2 linked regions of the Desulfurobacterium sp. TC5-1 genome follow. The protein of the gene in region 1 binds, or shares a complex with, the protein of each later gene. Links are inferred from orthologs where the notes say so. Each region holds a gene or a part of one and is shown on either strand. Other genes may lie near its edges.

Evidence for each region.
Region 2: the proteins of H153_RS0105915 (region 1) and H153_RS0108275 are in contact, whole or in part, in a crystal structure (PDB 5UE9), measured with the Lactococcus lactis proteins. The link is inferred for Desulfurobacterium sp. TC5-1 from one-to-one orthologs. Residues at the interface, in WP_023189152.1 of Lactococcus lactis: Leu4, Gln5, Ala47, Ser48, Met49, Leu50, Leu51, Arg52, Arg53, Met95, Leu98, Arg223, Met224, Ala225, Cys226, Ile228, Gly229, Ala230, Cys231, Tyr232, Ala233, Val235, Glu236, His237, Asn243, His244, Ala245, Lys247, Glu250; in WP_025017116.1 of Lactococcus lactis: Gly25, Phe27, Phe29, Glu32, Tyr33, Lys35, Tyr36, Lys48, Phe56, Thr60, Pro61, Arg62, Val63, Ala64, Glu65, Thr66, Ala67, Ser68, Gly69, Met70, Ile74, Gln77, Pro223, Glu251, Phe274, Ala275, Pro277, Phe278.

What each region holds. Positions count from the first base shown.
Region 1 is NZ_ATXC01000001.1:1,148,101-1,156,096, reverse strand. The notes cover bases 3,007-5,785. They hold H153_RS0105915 (dihydroorotate dehydrogenase electron transfer subunit), read left to right. Parts: upstream 3,007-3,915; coding sequence 3,916-4,656; downstream 4,657-5,785. Other genes in these bases: H153_RS0105910 ((Fe-S)-binding protein), read left to right, coding at 4,674-5,785; rpoZ (DNA-directed RNA polymerase subunit omega), read left to right, coding at 3,710-3,916; H153_RS0105925 (YbdK family carboxylate-amine ligase), read right to left, coding at 3,007-3,563. Outside these bases: H153_RS0105945 (FAD-binding protein), read right to left, coding at 1-20; H153_RS0105940 (Fe-S-containing hydro-lyase), read left to right, coding at 254-820; DNA gyrase inhibitor YacG, read left to right, coding at 820-990; H153_RS0105930 (gamma-glutamyltransferase), read right to left, coding at 991-2,490; more of H153_RS0105925, read right to left, coding at 2,487-3,006; more of H153_RS0105910, read left to right, coding at 5,786-5,894; H153_RS0105905 (hypothetical protein), read left to right, coding at 5,919-6,620; H153_RS09460 (HD domain-containing phosphohydrolase), read left to right, coding at 6,639-7,996.
Region 2 is NZ_ATXC01000002.1:124,051-128,277, reverse strand. The notes cover bases 736-3,735. They hold H153_RS0108275 (dihydroorotate dehydrogenase), read right to left. Parts: upstream 2,692-3,735; coding sequence 1,780-2,691; downstream 736-1,779. Other genes in these bases: H153_RS0108270 (class I SAM-dependent RNA methyltransferase), read right to left, coding at 2,691-3,735; H153_RS10015 (LamG domain-containing protein), read left to right, coding at 736-1,755. In the rest of the region: H153_RS0108285 (hypothetical protein), read left to right, coding at 1-55; more of H153_RS10015, read left to right, coding at 172-735; more of H153_RS0108270, read right to left, coding at 3,736-3,968; H153_RS0108265 (Hsp20/alpha crystallin family protein), read right to left, coding at 4,100-4,227.

The sequences.
Region 1 (7,996 bases):
TCATGATAATAAACAGCCATATCCACTGCCTCTTCTACATGGATTTAATTTGCGGATGGGAATTATACCATAAGCAGAAATTTAAAAACTACAAATAGTATAACAAAAACGGAAACAGTTACTAAGCACCATTAGAAATGAATTTTAAACCTGTCAGACAATAATAAAAAACCTTTGCTTTAAAATCCTTCGTCGTTTATAATTAATTAGCAAGTCGCTTTCTAATCTTAATATCTGAGGTATGGAGGTAAAAATGGAACCTAAAAGGATAACAACACCAATTATTGACAATTCCGTAATAGAAAACCTTAAAGCCGGTGACTTCGTTCTGATTTCGGGAGTAATATATACTGCAAGAGATGCCGCTCATAAAAGGATAGTAGAAACTGTTGAAAAAGGCGAAAAACCACCGTTTGATATAGAGGGACAGATAATCTACTACGCCGGTCCTGCTCCGGCCAAACCAGGAATGCCTATAGGTTCTGTAGGACCTACAACAAGCTACAGGATGGATCCCTTTGCCCCTAAAATGCTTGAGTGGGGACTTAAAGGAATGATAGGAAAAGGAAAAAGAGACAAGGCCGTAAAAGAGGCCATTCAGAAATACAAAGGTATCTATTTTGGAGCAATAGGTGGAGCTGCTGCATACCTTGCAAGGTGCGTAAAATCTGCAGAAATTATAGCTTACGAAGATTTAGGACCTGAAGCTGTTAGAAGATTGGTTGTTGAAGATTTTCCCGCTTTTGTCGTAAACGACATATACGGCAACGACCTTTACGAAATGGGAAGAAAAGAATACCAGGAGCTGTTTGATTTCTAATGAAAAAGAAATTAAAAAAGATAAAATGTCCTATATGTGGAAAAGAAACGGAATGGGAAAACAACCCATTCCGTCCTTTCTGCAGTAAAGAGTGTAAATTGGCAGACCTCCACAAGTGGCTGACGGAAGAGTATGTTGTAGAGGCAAAATCTGATATTGACAAAAATTAATTAAACCCTTAAAACAACACCACCCCTTCTTGGATCACCAGCCCCTTCAAACTTACTGTTTACTGCCTGAACACCACCAAAAAAGAGGTTCAACGAGGAAAACTCCACCAGTTCAGGATAAATCTCTTTTAATTTACCAATAACTTTAGCTTCAAACCCCGGCTCTACAAAAACAGTTCCCTTTTCATAGTGAACTCTCGGCGATTTTACCGCTTCCTTTATATCCAGTCCAAAAACGATACAGTTAAGAATAACGTTAACAATGGCACTCCTTATCCTGTTGCTACCCGCACTACCAAGAACAAGTCTTGGTTCCCCATCCTCAAGGACAACAGTCGGCGACATCATTGATGGAAGTCTTACATAGGGGGGCCATTTAAAGAACCCTTTTGGATTCAAATCCTCCTCACCCAGCATATTGTTCAGTATAACCCCTGTTTCGGGAATGATGTACCCGGAACCTTCACCGTTTGTCGTTGTAATTGAAGCGGCGTTACCATCACCATCGATTACACTTATATGGGTCGTATTACCAAAACGGTTAAGATTTTCTCTATATCCTGATAGGAAATCCTCTCTCAAAAACTTATAAAAATCTCCTGAAATACCCTCATCAACAAAGACTTCTCTAAACTTTTGAGTCTCCTCCATAGATTTAATTAACTTCAGGAGGTGCCTTTTAGAACCAAAACAATCAAGGTCTTCATTTTCAAGGAGTTTAAGCGTGAAAGCAATCAGTATCCCTCCGGGAAAGGGGGGTGGATTTGTCAAAACCTTAAAACCTTTGAAATCAAATTTTAAAGGTTCTCTTTCTACCACTTTATACCTTTCAAGGTCTTCCTTTCTTATGTGACCATGATGCTTTACGGAAAGTTCATCAATTCTATCGGCTATTTCCCCTTCGTAAAAAGCCCACTGTCCCTTTTCCTCTATTAATTTTAAAAACTCTCCGTATTGAGGATTCCTGAAAATGGTCCTCTCATCAATAAGTTTTCCATCAGGGGCAAAAATCTTCCTTGAATCTTCAGTGGCGGTGAAAATCGGTGAAAGGAGTTTTACAAAGGAGGCCTGAAGAGGTGAAAGTTTTATTCCTTCAGTAGCATATCTGATTGCCGGTCTTAAAACTTCCTTTAGAGGAAGTTTCCCCTTTTCTTTATGAACCCTTAAAAGACCTGCGACGTTACCGGGGACAGCAACGGCACCACAACCAATGTGAAAATCCTGAAGGGCATCACCGAAATCGACCGTTATCTTGAAGAAATCAGGATTCTCTTCTCTGTAAGGTGGAACATCTACAAAAAAGTCGTAAACAACAGGTTCTTTGTCAGTTTCAACGGCAAGGAGAAAACCGCCGCCTGCAGGACTTGTAAGGGCAGGCTCTGCCATATAAGACGCAAAAACGGCCGCAACTACAGCATCAAAAGCATTACCACCTTTCTTAAGAATCTCAATACCGGCTTCAGCAGTCAACCTGTCACCGGCAGCAATAATTCCTTTCATTCAACCAACCCAAATCTTGCAATCTTCCTGATAGATACACCATTCCTATAAGCTTCAATCATCTTATAGGAAATCGGATATCTGCTGAAGATATTGTATAGATTATCAGCCCTTATTCCAAGCCTCTCTATCAATCCTTCCCTATCAAACTCTTCAACAAGTCCATGAATCTTACTGTTTATGTTTTCCACTCCATCTAAATCAATGAACATTCCATCAAGACCATGCCTGACAGCATTCCACCTGTTCTGCCTGACAATTTGATGGTAAAAGCGTTCCACTTTTTTATCTTTTGACCAGGCCACGAGCAATCTAAAGAAGTCAGCAACAGCCTCTATCCTGTTAAAGTCGGGAATGGAATCACAAACCCTGAGCTCTATTGTCCCGAAATCGGGTCTCGGCCTTACATCCCACCAGATATCCTTTAAACTATCAACAAACCCGGCATTTTTAAGGATGTTAAACATTCTTTCAAACTCTTCCGTTGAGAAAAACTGCTCTGGAACACCCGCTCTCGGTAGTTGCTCAAAAATCTTAAGCCTATAACTATGAAGTCCTGTAAACCTTCCCTTGTAAAAAGGTGACGAAGAGGAAAGGGCTATAAACAGGGGAAGGTACTTAAGCGTCATGTTGTAAGCTTCCCAGAGCTGCTTTTCTGTTTCAACACCTATATGAATATGAAGTCCAAATATCAAAAAGTTCTTTAAAACTATCTGGAATTCTTTTAGTAATCTCTCATACCGCTTATCCCTGGTAATCCTTATCTCACATGGATCGGCAAACGGATGCGTTCCCAGTAAAAGTGGATGGAATCCTTCTCTTTCTCCTATCTGCTTCACTTCTTCGTACGCTTCTCTGATAATATCTGTTGCCTCTTTTGAAGAGGAAGAGGGTGGTGAAACGAGCTCAATCATAGACTGAAGAAATTCCTTGTGGAGAACTGAAGAGAGCTTCCTTGAAGCCTTCTCAAAAATAACGGAAGATTTCTCCGTCAACTCAAATGTAAATGAATCTACAAGCTGAACTTCAAGTTCAAGACCAACTGTATAAGGTTTAGAAGGCTTAAATCTCACAACAAACCTCTCAAATATAATATTAGAATAATATTTTACCGTAAGTGCTAATGCTTACAAAATTTAAATGGCAGAAAAATAGGGTAGAATTATTTCTACTTTTTCTATAAATTACTATCCTGTAAATCGGCTGATGGAGGCTTAAAATGTCAAAGAGAATTCCACTTGAAACGGTTGTTAAAAAGGTAGGCAACTATTACAAAACTGTCCACGTAGCAGCAAAAAGGGCCCGTTACCTCTACGAACAGGACTCTTACACGTTCGGCGTTGACATTAAAGGTGAAAAACACAAAAAAACAGTAATCGCTCTACTTGAAATAGCTGAAGGGAAAATCTGCCCCAAGGAAGAGTAATGAGAGCAAAAGTAATAGAAAACAGACAGCTGTCTGAAAAAGACTTTGTTATATCTGTTCAACTTTCAGAAGGTGAAATACGAAAGATAAAGCCCGGGCAATTTGCCATGGTTCAGGTTAGAGATGAAACACAACTTGATCCTTTACTTAGAAGACCTCTTGGCATATTTGATGTTGAAGATAACGTGGCGAGTTTTATCTACAGAGTTGTCGGTAGAGGAACAAGGCTTTTAACAAATGCAAAAAATGAAATAGATGTAATTCTTCCCCTTGGTAATTACATAGAAGAGACAGCTCAAAAGTACCTGTTCATAGCAGGTGGAATAGGTATTGGAGGCCTCTTTTTAGCAGCCAAAAGATTTCACCAAAAGGGTAAAGAGGTTGTTGTGGTTTACGGCGGAAGGAGAGAGGAAGACCTCTCTGCACTACCTTTCATAGAAAAGTACAAGATACCATGCATCGTTGTAACAGAAGACGGCTCTAAAGGAAAGAAAGGTCTGGTTACCGACGTTTTAGAAGAGTTTAAAGACTTCAGATGGATAGCCTGTGGTCCTACAGGAATGCTTAAAGCTGTTCAGGAAAAAGCAGGAATCCACAACGCAGACTGTCTTTTATCCCTTGATACAAGAATGGCCTGTGGTGTTGGAAGCTGCCTTGGATGTGTTATAAAAACTAAGGAAGGATACAAAAGAGTCTGCGTTGATGGACCAATATTCAAAGCCGATTTTGTTGAGCTTTAACTACAAAGAGGAGTTTTATGGATAAAAAGTTCCTTCAGATAAAGCAGGAATGGCTTGATAGATGCGTTCGCTGCGGTTCATGCAGAAACGTCTGTCCTGTATTTAACGAAACAAAAGAAGAGCCTTCTGTATCAAGAGGCAAAATCTCTCTCATAGACATGATACAGAAAGGATATGGAAAGTTAGATAAAGAAGCCGCTCTCCTGTTTAAAAAGTGTACAACCTGCTTAAGATGCCAGGAAATATGTGCAATGGACGTTCCCTATGAAGAAATAATCCTCAAGGCGAGAGAAGCCGCTACTGAAAAATTTGGTCTATTCCCTCAGGAAAAATTAGTGACAACCTTGCTTAAAAACGAAAAACTTTTTGACAGTGCTGGAAGTTTCTCAAGGCTATCTTATCTCTTGTTCAGGCCGTCAAACAGCCCTCAAAATGTCGTAAGCAAATTTCCGGTACCCGGTAAAGGTGCAGCAGTAATTCCAGCAATAAAAGAGGGAAAATTTAATTATAAAGATAAACTTTTTCCATCTAAATCAGAGAAAAAAGGAAAACTTATATACTTCCCGGGATGTATGTTCAGCAGAGCCTATGTCGAAACTTCAAAAAACATGGTAAAAGTTCTTAATCACCTTGGTTACGACGTATTTGTCCCATCACAGATAGTCTGTTGTGGTGCACCATCTCTCCATGCCGGCGATAGAAAAGGTTTTGAAGAACTTAAAAAGAAAAACGTAGAAGTGCTTAACGATATAGAAGCAGATGGAATAGTAACCGGCTGTGCAACCTGCTGCCACAACCTTAAACATAACTATGGTGAATTAAACAAGCCTGTGTTTCAGTTTTTGGAAATCGTAGCTGAAAACACTGACATTATTAAAAACTGGTGGGCTAAAAAGCCCTTAAAAGTAACCTGGCATCATCCTTGCCACATCGTTAGAGGACAGAACATACCTAAAGATATACCCAAAAAAATATTTGAATCAATAAATGGTATAATGTACGTCGAAATGGAAGAATCAGATAACTGTTGCGGAATGGGAGGATCCTTTAAAATGCTCCACCCGGCGGTTTCTGACAGGATACAGAAAAGAAAAACGCTAAACATAATAGCAACCGGCGCCGACAATGTAATAACTGAATGTCCGGGTTGCATTATGAATATTGCAGAGGGGCTTGAAAAGGCAAAAAGCAATATGTCCTGTAAACACACTGCTGATATCTTGGCAGAGTGCCTTTAAGGAATTTTATTTTAAAGGGTGTTTATGGTTAAAGTTTTAAAGGGCGGTCTGGTTATAATAGTGGCACTATTTCTCATTCTGCTTTACAGTTGTAAAGAATATACAGAAATAAACATCCTTGCCGAAAACGAATATATACTGCTGCCTTTTTATGTTGAGAAAGCTTACGGAAAATTAAATACAAAAAACACAATCATAAATCTGAACTACGGAGAAAATACCGCTGACTTCATAAAACTTCTAAACCTTAGCAAGTATAATGTTATGATAATTGACAACGTGACATATAACTTTATAAGGAAAGTGGACAACAGCTGGATTAAAGTCTGCACTGTCGGAGAAAAAAAACCAGCTGTATATAAGTTAATAAAAAATAAGCAGTTTTTTGATGGTTATTTCTATGCTTTAAATACACCACTATACAGGAATTTTGCTGGTAAAAACACCGTATTTTTAGATTCTTTCAATGAACTGATCAAAAAAAATAACATCTATTTCAAAACACCTTTGCCTGGCTTTCAGGTAATCCAGAAGATAGGAAAGGTTTCCTATCTTCTTTGTGTAAGAAAGAACAGTAAAGCGGCAAGAAAGGAAAACTTAAAAAGAATACTTTTACTGTGGGAAGATGGAATAACTTATATATACGATCCTTTAGCTATCAAATACATTTTACATAAATATGGAATAAAACATCGAACTGATATTGCCTTTAGAAATTGCATATAACCGGGGTGCGGTATAATTATGAAAAGACAACTTGAACAGATAGAAATAACAAAATACTGGATTTTATTAATAGTATCTCTTGCAATATCAATAATAATAAGTATGCTTTCCTTTATACTTGTTAAAAAGAGCATCAAGTATTTTATGGAAAAAAGGGTTATCCATTTAGCTGAAGCCGATTTTGAGTCAAAAGCACTAATTCTAAAAAGTAAAAAAGATTTACGCCCGGAAATATTAAGAGAGACACCGTGTATAAAAAGGATCTTTATAGGTAAGCTGCCTTTTAAACCTCCAAACGTACAGACGAAGGTAATAAAAGAAGGAGCCCGAATACTTATATATAAAAAATTCATTTTCCCTGATGGTGCTGTTCCCGTTGCCGTAGAATTAGACAGAGAAAAGATAGAAAATGAAACCTCCGTTCTTGCAGCAAGAATAAGTATGGCTGAATTTATTACCGTTCTTCTTTTTCAGGTAGCGCTATTACTAACAATAAGAAGCCTGTATTTAAAGCCCTTAAGACAAATAAAAAATGATATCGAAAAAATCTCAAGCGGAAAATTATCAGTCCTTCCACTTTCAGGCACCGATGAATTCAGTGGGATAAGAAGAAAAATAAATGAAATGATAGAAAACATAAAAGACAAAATTCAAAAAGAGGATATTATGTATCAATTTATCCATCTTTTAACTGCCGGTAAAGGTTTTAACGGCGAATTTGTGGAATTAATGAGAAAATTAATAAAAACCAATAAAATAGACGGTGTAATTATCGGACTGCCTAAAGGAAAATTTATAGAAACAAAAATAATAACTAAAAATGACAAAAAAACAAAAAAAGTAATCCCCGACCAGCTTGAAGGAATAGAAAGTTATATGAATACTGTTAAAAAAGAGATAGAGCTAACCCACAGTAAACTTAACTATCTGAGCGAATCTGAAAGGCAGCTCGGAATAAAGTATTTAATCGGATTTCCGCTTTCTACATTCGCAAAAAACAACGGGTATATAATATTTTTCAGAAAAGATACCACCCCTTTAAATGAGGATGAAAAAGTCTATTTAAAGAACATTGCAAAATCCATTGCAGTAGCTGCCGAACTTAAAGAATTAATAGAATCTCTCGAAGAGAAGATAAAGGAAGAAAAAGAACTCCTTGAATCAACGATAAAATCAATGGTAAGAGGTATAGAAATCAGGGATTCTTACACAAGAGGCCATTCTGAAAGAGTTGCATTTTATTCTAAAGAAATAGCAAAGAACATGGGACTAAATGAAAAGCTTATCGAAGAAATATACATGGCGGCACTCTTACACGACATTGGAAAAATAGGAATCCCTGACAGCATTCTTTTAAAACCGGGTAAACTTACAAA
Region 2 (4,227 bases), on another replicon or contig:
CTACCTTGAGTATGAGCTTCTTCTTGCAAAAGTCAAAGCCCTTTTTTCCTCGTAGGAAAAAAGCAAATTTCCCATCCATAAATCTTTACTCTTAAAAATTTTTAATATAAATTTAGTTACGAGGGGGTGGCTTTTCCGTCAACTTCTCAATTTATCTTTCGGGGAGGAAATATGGTTTCTTTTAAAAAGCCATGTTTTTTAACTGTCTGTTTTGCTTTTCTACTTTCTATTATTTATACCGGCTTTGCCTTCGCCTATCAGGAAAACTGGGCAAACTACTGTCAGATTGTCCAGACAATAAGCACACCGATATATCACAGTCAGGAGCATTTTGGCTGGAAGTATCCGATAAGGACAATAGGCGATGCAAATCCTCCACCGGGTGGTAGCGGGGGTGCATTTTATCTTCATCCTGTTTCAACGTCAGTTCCGGCTCACCTGAGGTGCAGATTTCCACAGCGGAACATAAAAGCTATTAGAGTGAAAGTGGCTGGTAATAGGAATGGCGATTGGGTTATGGTTCTTAAGGTTAACGGGAAGACAGTAAAGACTGCCACGGTGGATGGGAAGAGGTGGTACGTATATACGATACCTGTGAGGAATAATAGGAGATACACGACTGTTGACCTTTTTGCAAAGGCTAACGGCTGGTTTTTTGAGTACGCTTTTATTGACGAGATAAAACCTGTTTTCCGTTCTTCTATAAAGCTTGATAGAAGACCTGTTGCCTACTACAGCTTTGATACCTGCACTGCTAAAGACTATTCAGGTCACGGGCAGGATGGTGAAATAAAGGGTAACGTGGCGTGTGTTAACGGTGCAAAGGGGAAAGCTCTTTACTTTTCGGGCAACGGTTATGTGAAACTTCCACCTTTTGGTGCAATCTGGAGCAAAGGAATGAGTGTCTGTGCATGGGCAAGGTTTGAAGAGCCGAGAAATTTTGAAAGGATAGTTGATTTTGGAAACGGTCCCGGTGATTCTAACGGAATGAACGTTTGGTTTGGAAGGGTGGGAACAACCAACAACATCGCCGTTGAAAGCTGGATAAACAGTGACGGCAATATAAACCGAAGTGTTGGAAGATTAACTTATCCCGGCGGTATAGAAAACGGAAAGGCAAAATTTTACTGCTTTACAATAAACAACAGTAATAGAGAAATGGCTATCTACATAAATGGGCGAAAAGTTGCTCAAAAATTCGGAAATTCTGTCGCCAACGTTGAGAGATTCCAGAACTTTATAGGCCATTCAAACTGGAGCTTTTTTGATCCGGACTTTAAAGGAATGATTGATGAAGTAAAGATATTCAACTATGCCCTTTCTCCTGAACAGGTAGCTGCTCTGTATAGAAGCAGCAGTGTTATTAAAAAGCCTCAAACTACCTTCAATCAAAAACCGGCTGGTATAGTAAGATTTGGCAGATGTGCCGTGATGAATGAGCTTTCTGTTGCTGCTTTTGAGAGGGCAGGCACTCAACCAGCGTTTCCAGTCAATACAAGAAGTGTTTACGCCGTATGTGAAATCTCATCATCTGCAAAGGCAAACATAGACACCGTCTGGTACTACTTTAGACCCTCCGGTGAAAAAGAGTACATCATAAGAAAATCCATTACGTTGAGCCGTCCAGTCACCAAAAATTATCTCAAGTTTTACCTTGAAATGCCGCCGAACAGAAACTGGCCGCAGGGAAAGTATGAGGTGGATATTTTGGTAAACGGTAATGTAAGGAAAGTTCTCTACTTTAACATGAGATGAGAAAGGGCGCTTTAGGCGCCCTTTTCACACTTTAACTTTTCCTTTTATCTCTTCAATGCATCTATGTCCATTATCTTCAAGATATTTTTTAATGCCTTCAGCGATCTCAACAGCAGCGTTTGGATTGAGGAAATTTGCCGTTCCAACCTGAACGGCTGAAGCTCCTGCTATTATGAATTCAACGGCGTCTTCCCAGGTGGTTATACCGCCAATTCCTATTACGGGAATGGATACCGCTTTCGCTATCTGGAAGACCATTCTTACAGCTACCGGCTTTATGGCGGGACCGGAAAGTCCGCCTACTACATTTTTTAGCCTGGGTTTTTTAGTTCTTATGTCTATTGCCATACCAAGGAGGGTATTTATGGCGGATATTGCATCTGCTCCGGCTTCTTCTACGGCTTTTGCTATTTCCACAATGTTTGTAACGTTTGGTGAGAGCTTCATTATTACGGGTTTATCTGTGGCTTTCCTTACAATTTCTGTTATTTTTGCCGCTTCTTTCGGATCTGTTCCAAAAGCAAGTCCGCCTTTTTTCACATTTGGACAGGAGATGTTCACCTCAACTGCGTGAACGCCTTCAACACCTTTAAGGGCTTCTGCAACTGCCCTGTACTCTTCGTAGGTCGTTCCGTAAACATTTGCGATTACCTTTAGTCTGTATTTTTTAAGTTTTGGCAGTACTTTTTCTATGAAATGGTAAACGCCCGGATTCTGAAGGCCTATTGAGTTAAGCATGCCGCAGGGCGTTTCCCATATCCTTGGTGGCGGATTTCCCTCTTTAGGTTTTATTGATAGACCTTTAACACACACGGCACCTATACGGTTTAAGTCCGTGTACTTTTCGTACTCAAGACCAAATCCAAACGTGCCTGAAGCAGTCCAAACGGGTGTTTCAAACTTTACACCAAAAAGTTCAACACTTATGTCAGCCATTATCTCACCTTCCTTAAAAAGGCTATTGTTTCTATGTGGTAAGTTTGCGGGAACATATCTATGAGTTTTGATTTTTCCATGTGAATGCCGTGTTGATAGAACAGTGCTATATCTCTTGCAAGGGTTGCCGGATTGCAGGAGACATAGATAATCCTTTTAAGTCTTGGAAGAGAAGCAATTTCCCTTATGATTCTCTGGCTTAAGCCACTCCTTGGTGGGTCGATAACTATTAAGTCGGGGCTGTTTTCTTTAATGATTTCTATACCCTCTTCCGTTTCGCGACAGTAAAAGCTTATATTTCTCAGTCCATTTATGTCTTTATTATAAAGGGCATCGCTTATTGCGGAAAAGTTTGCCTCTATTCCAAAAGCCCTGTGAACGTACCTTCCTACAGGTATTGTTAGCGTTCCAACGCCGCAGTATAGGTCTGCAGCAAGCAGATATTGATATTCCATTGCACCGCGGGAGACTTTTTTAATGAGGTTTTCTACCTGAAATCTGTTAACCTGAAAGAAGGAGTCGGCACTGACGCGGAACTTAAACTTATCTACCGTTTCGTACGTAAAGTCTTTTCCGAAAAATTTAATTCTTTCAGGATATCCAGATTCGCCCGTCTTGTAGATGCCAAAACCGATTACGTTTATCTCTAAAATATTTCTGATTTCTTCAAGGCTTAGTGTTACCTTTTTAAACTTTCCCTGATAGACAAGCTTGAGGATAACTTCGTTCTTGTTAGAGGAGTATATGTGAACCTCGTTTGGTTCAGTTGCAAGCCTTTTAACAAGTTCTTTTATTTTTGGAATTGCGCCTGCAATGTCCTCTTTTAGAATGTAACAGGTGTCTATGTCAACAATTTCGTGGGTTCCCTTTGCGTAGAATCCGACCTTACCGTTTTTAACCTTTAGCTGGGCTCGGTTTCTGTAGTGCCAGGGTGACGGTGATGGTATGACTTCATCGATATTCGGTTTTTTTATCCTTCCAATTTTTTGAAGGTTCTCTTCAAGGATACTCCTTTTAAACTCAACCTGAGAATCGTAATCTATGTGTTGCCAGTCACATCCTCCGCATTTTCCAAAGTAGGGGCATCGCGGTTTTATGCGGTTTTTCCCCTTTTTCAGAATTTTTATAACTTCACCTTCACTGTAACCGCTCTTCCTTGATGTTTCCCTTACTTCGACGATGTCTCCAGGTGCTGTGAACGGCACAAAGAATGTTCTGCCTCTGTATCTTCCGAGTCCTTTCCCACCGTAAACCAGTTTTTCAATTTCAATCTGCAAGGAAGCCTCCTATGTGTGTCGGGAGTGATTAGGTTGAAATTTATGGTGCAGATTGAATTTTACCACGGTGGGATTTGTGAAGATTTATGAGGAGAAAGAAATAAAGCGGGGGAAGAATCCCCCGCCGGAGGTTACTTCTCTTCGTTTTCTCCCTTTTCCTTTTCTTCCGGCTCTTTTACTATTATTTTCACTTCTTTCTTTGCCGTTTCGGCTTTTGGAAGTCTTATTTCAAGTATTCCCTTGTCGTAGGTTGCCTCTA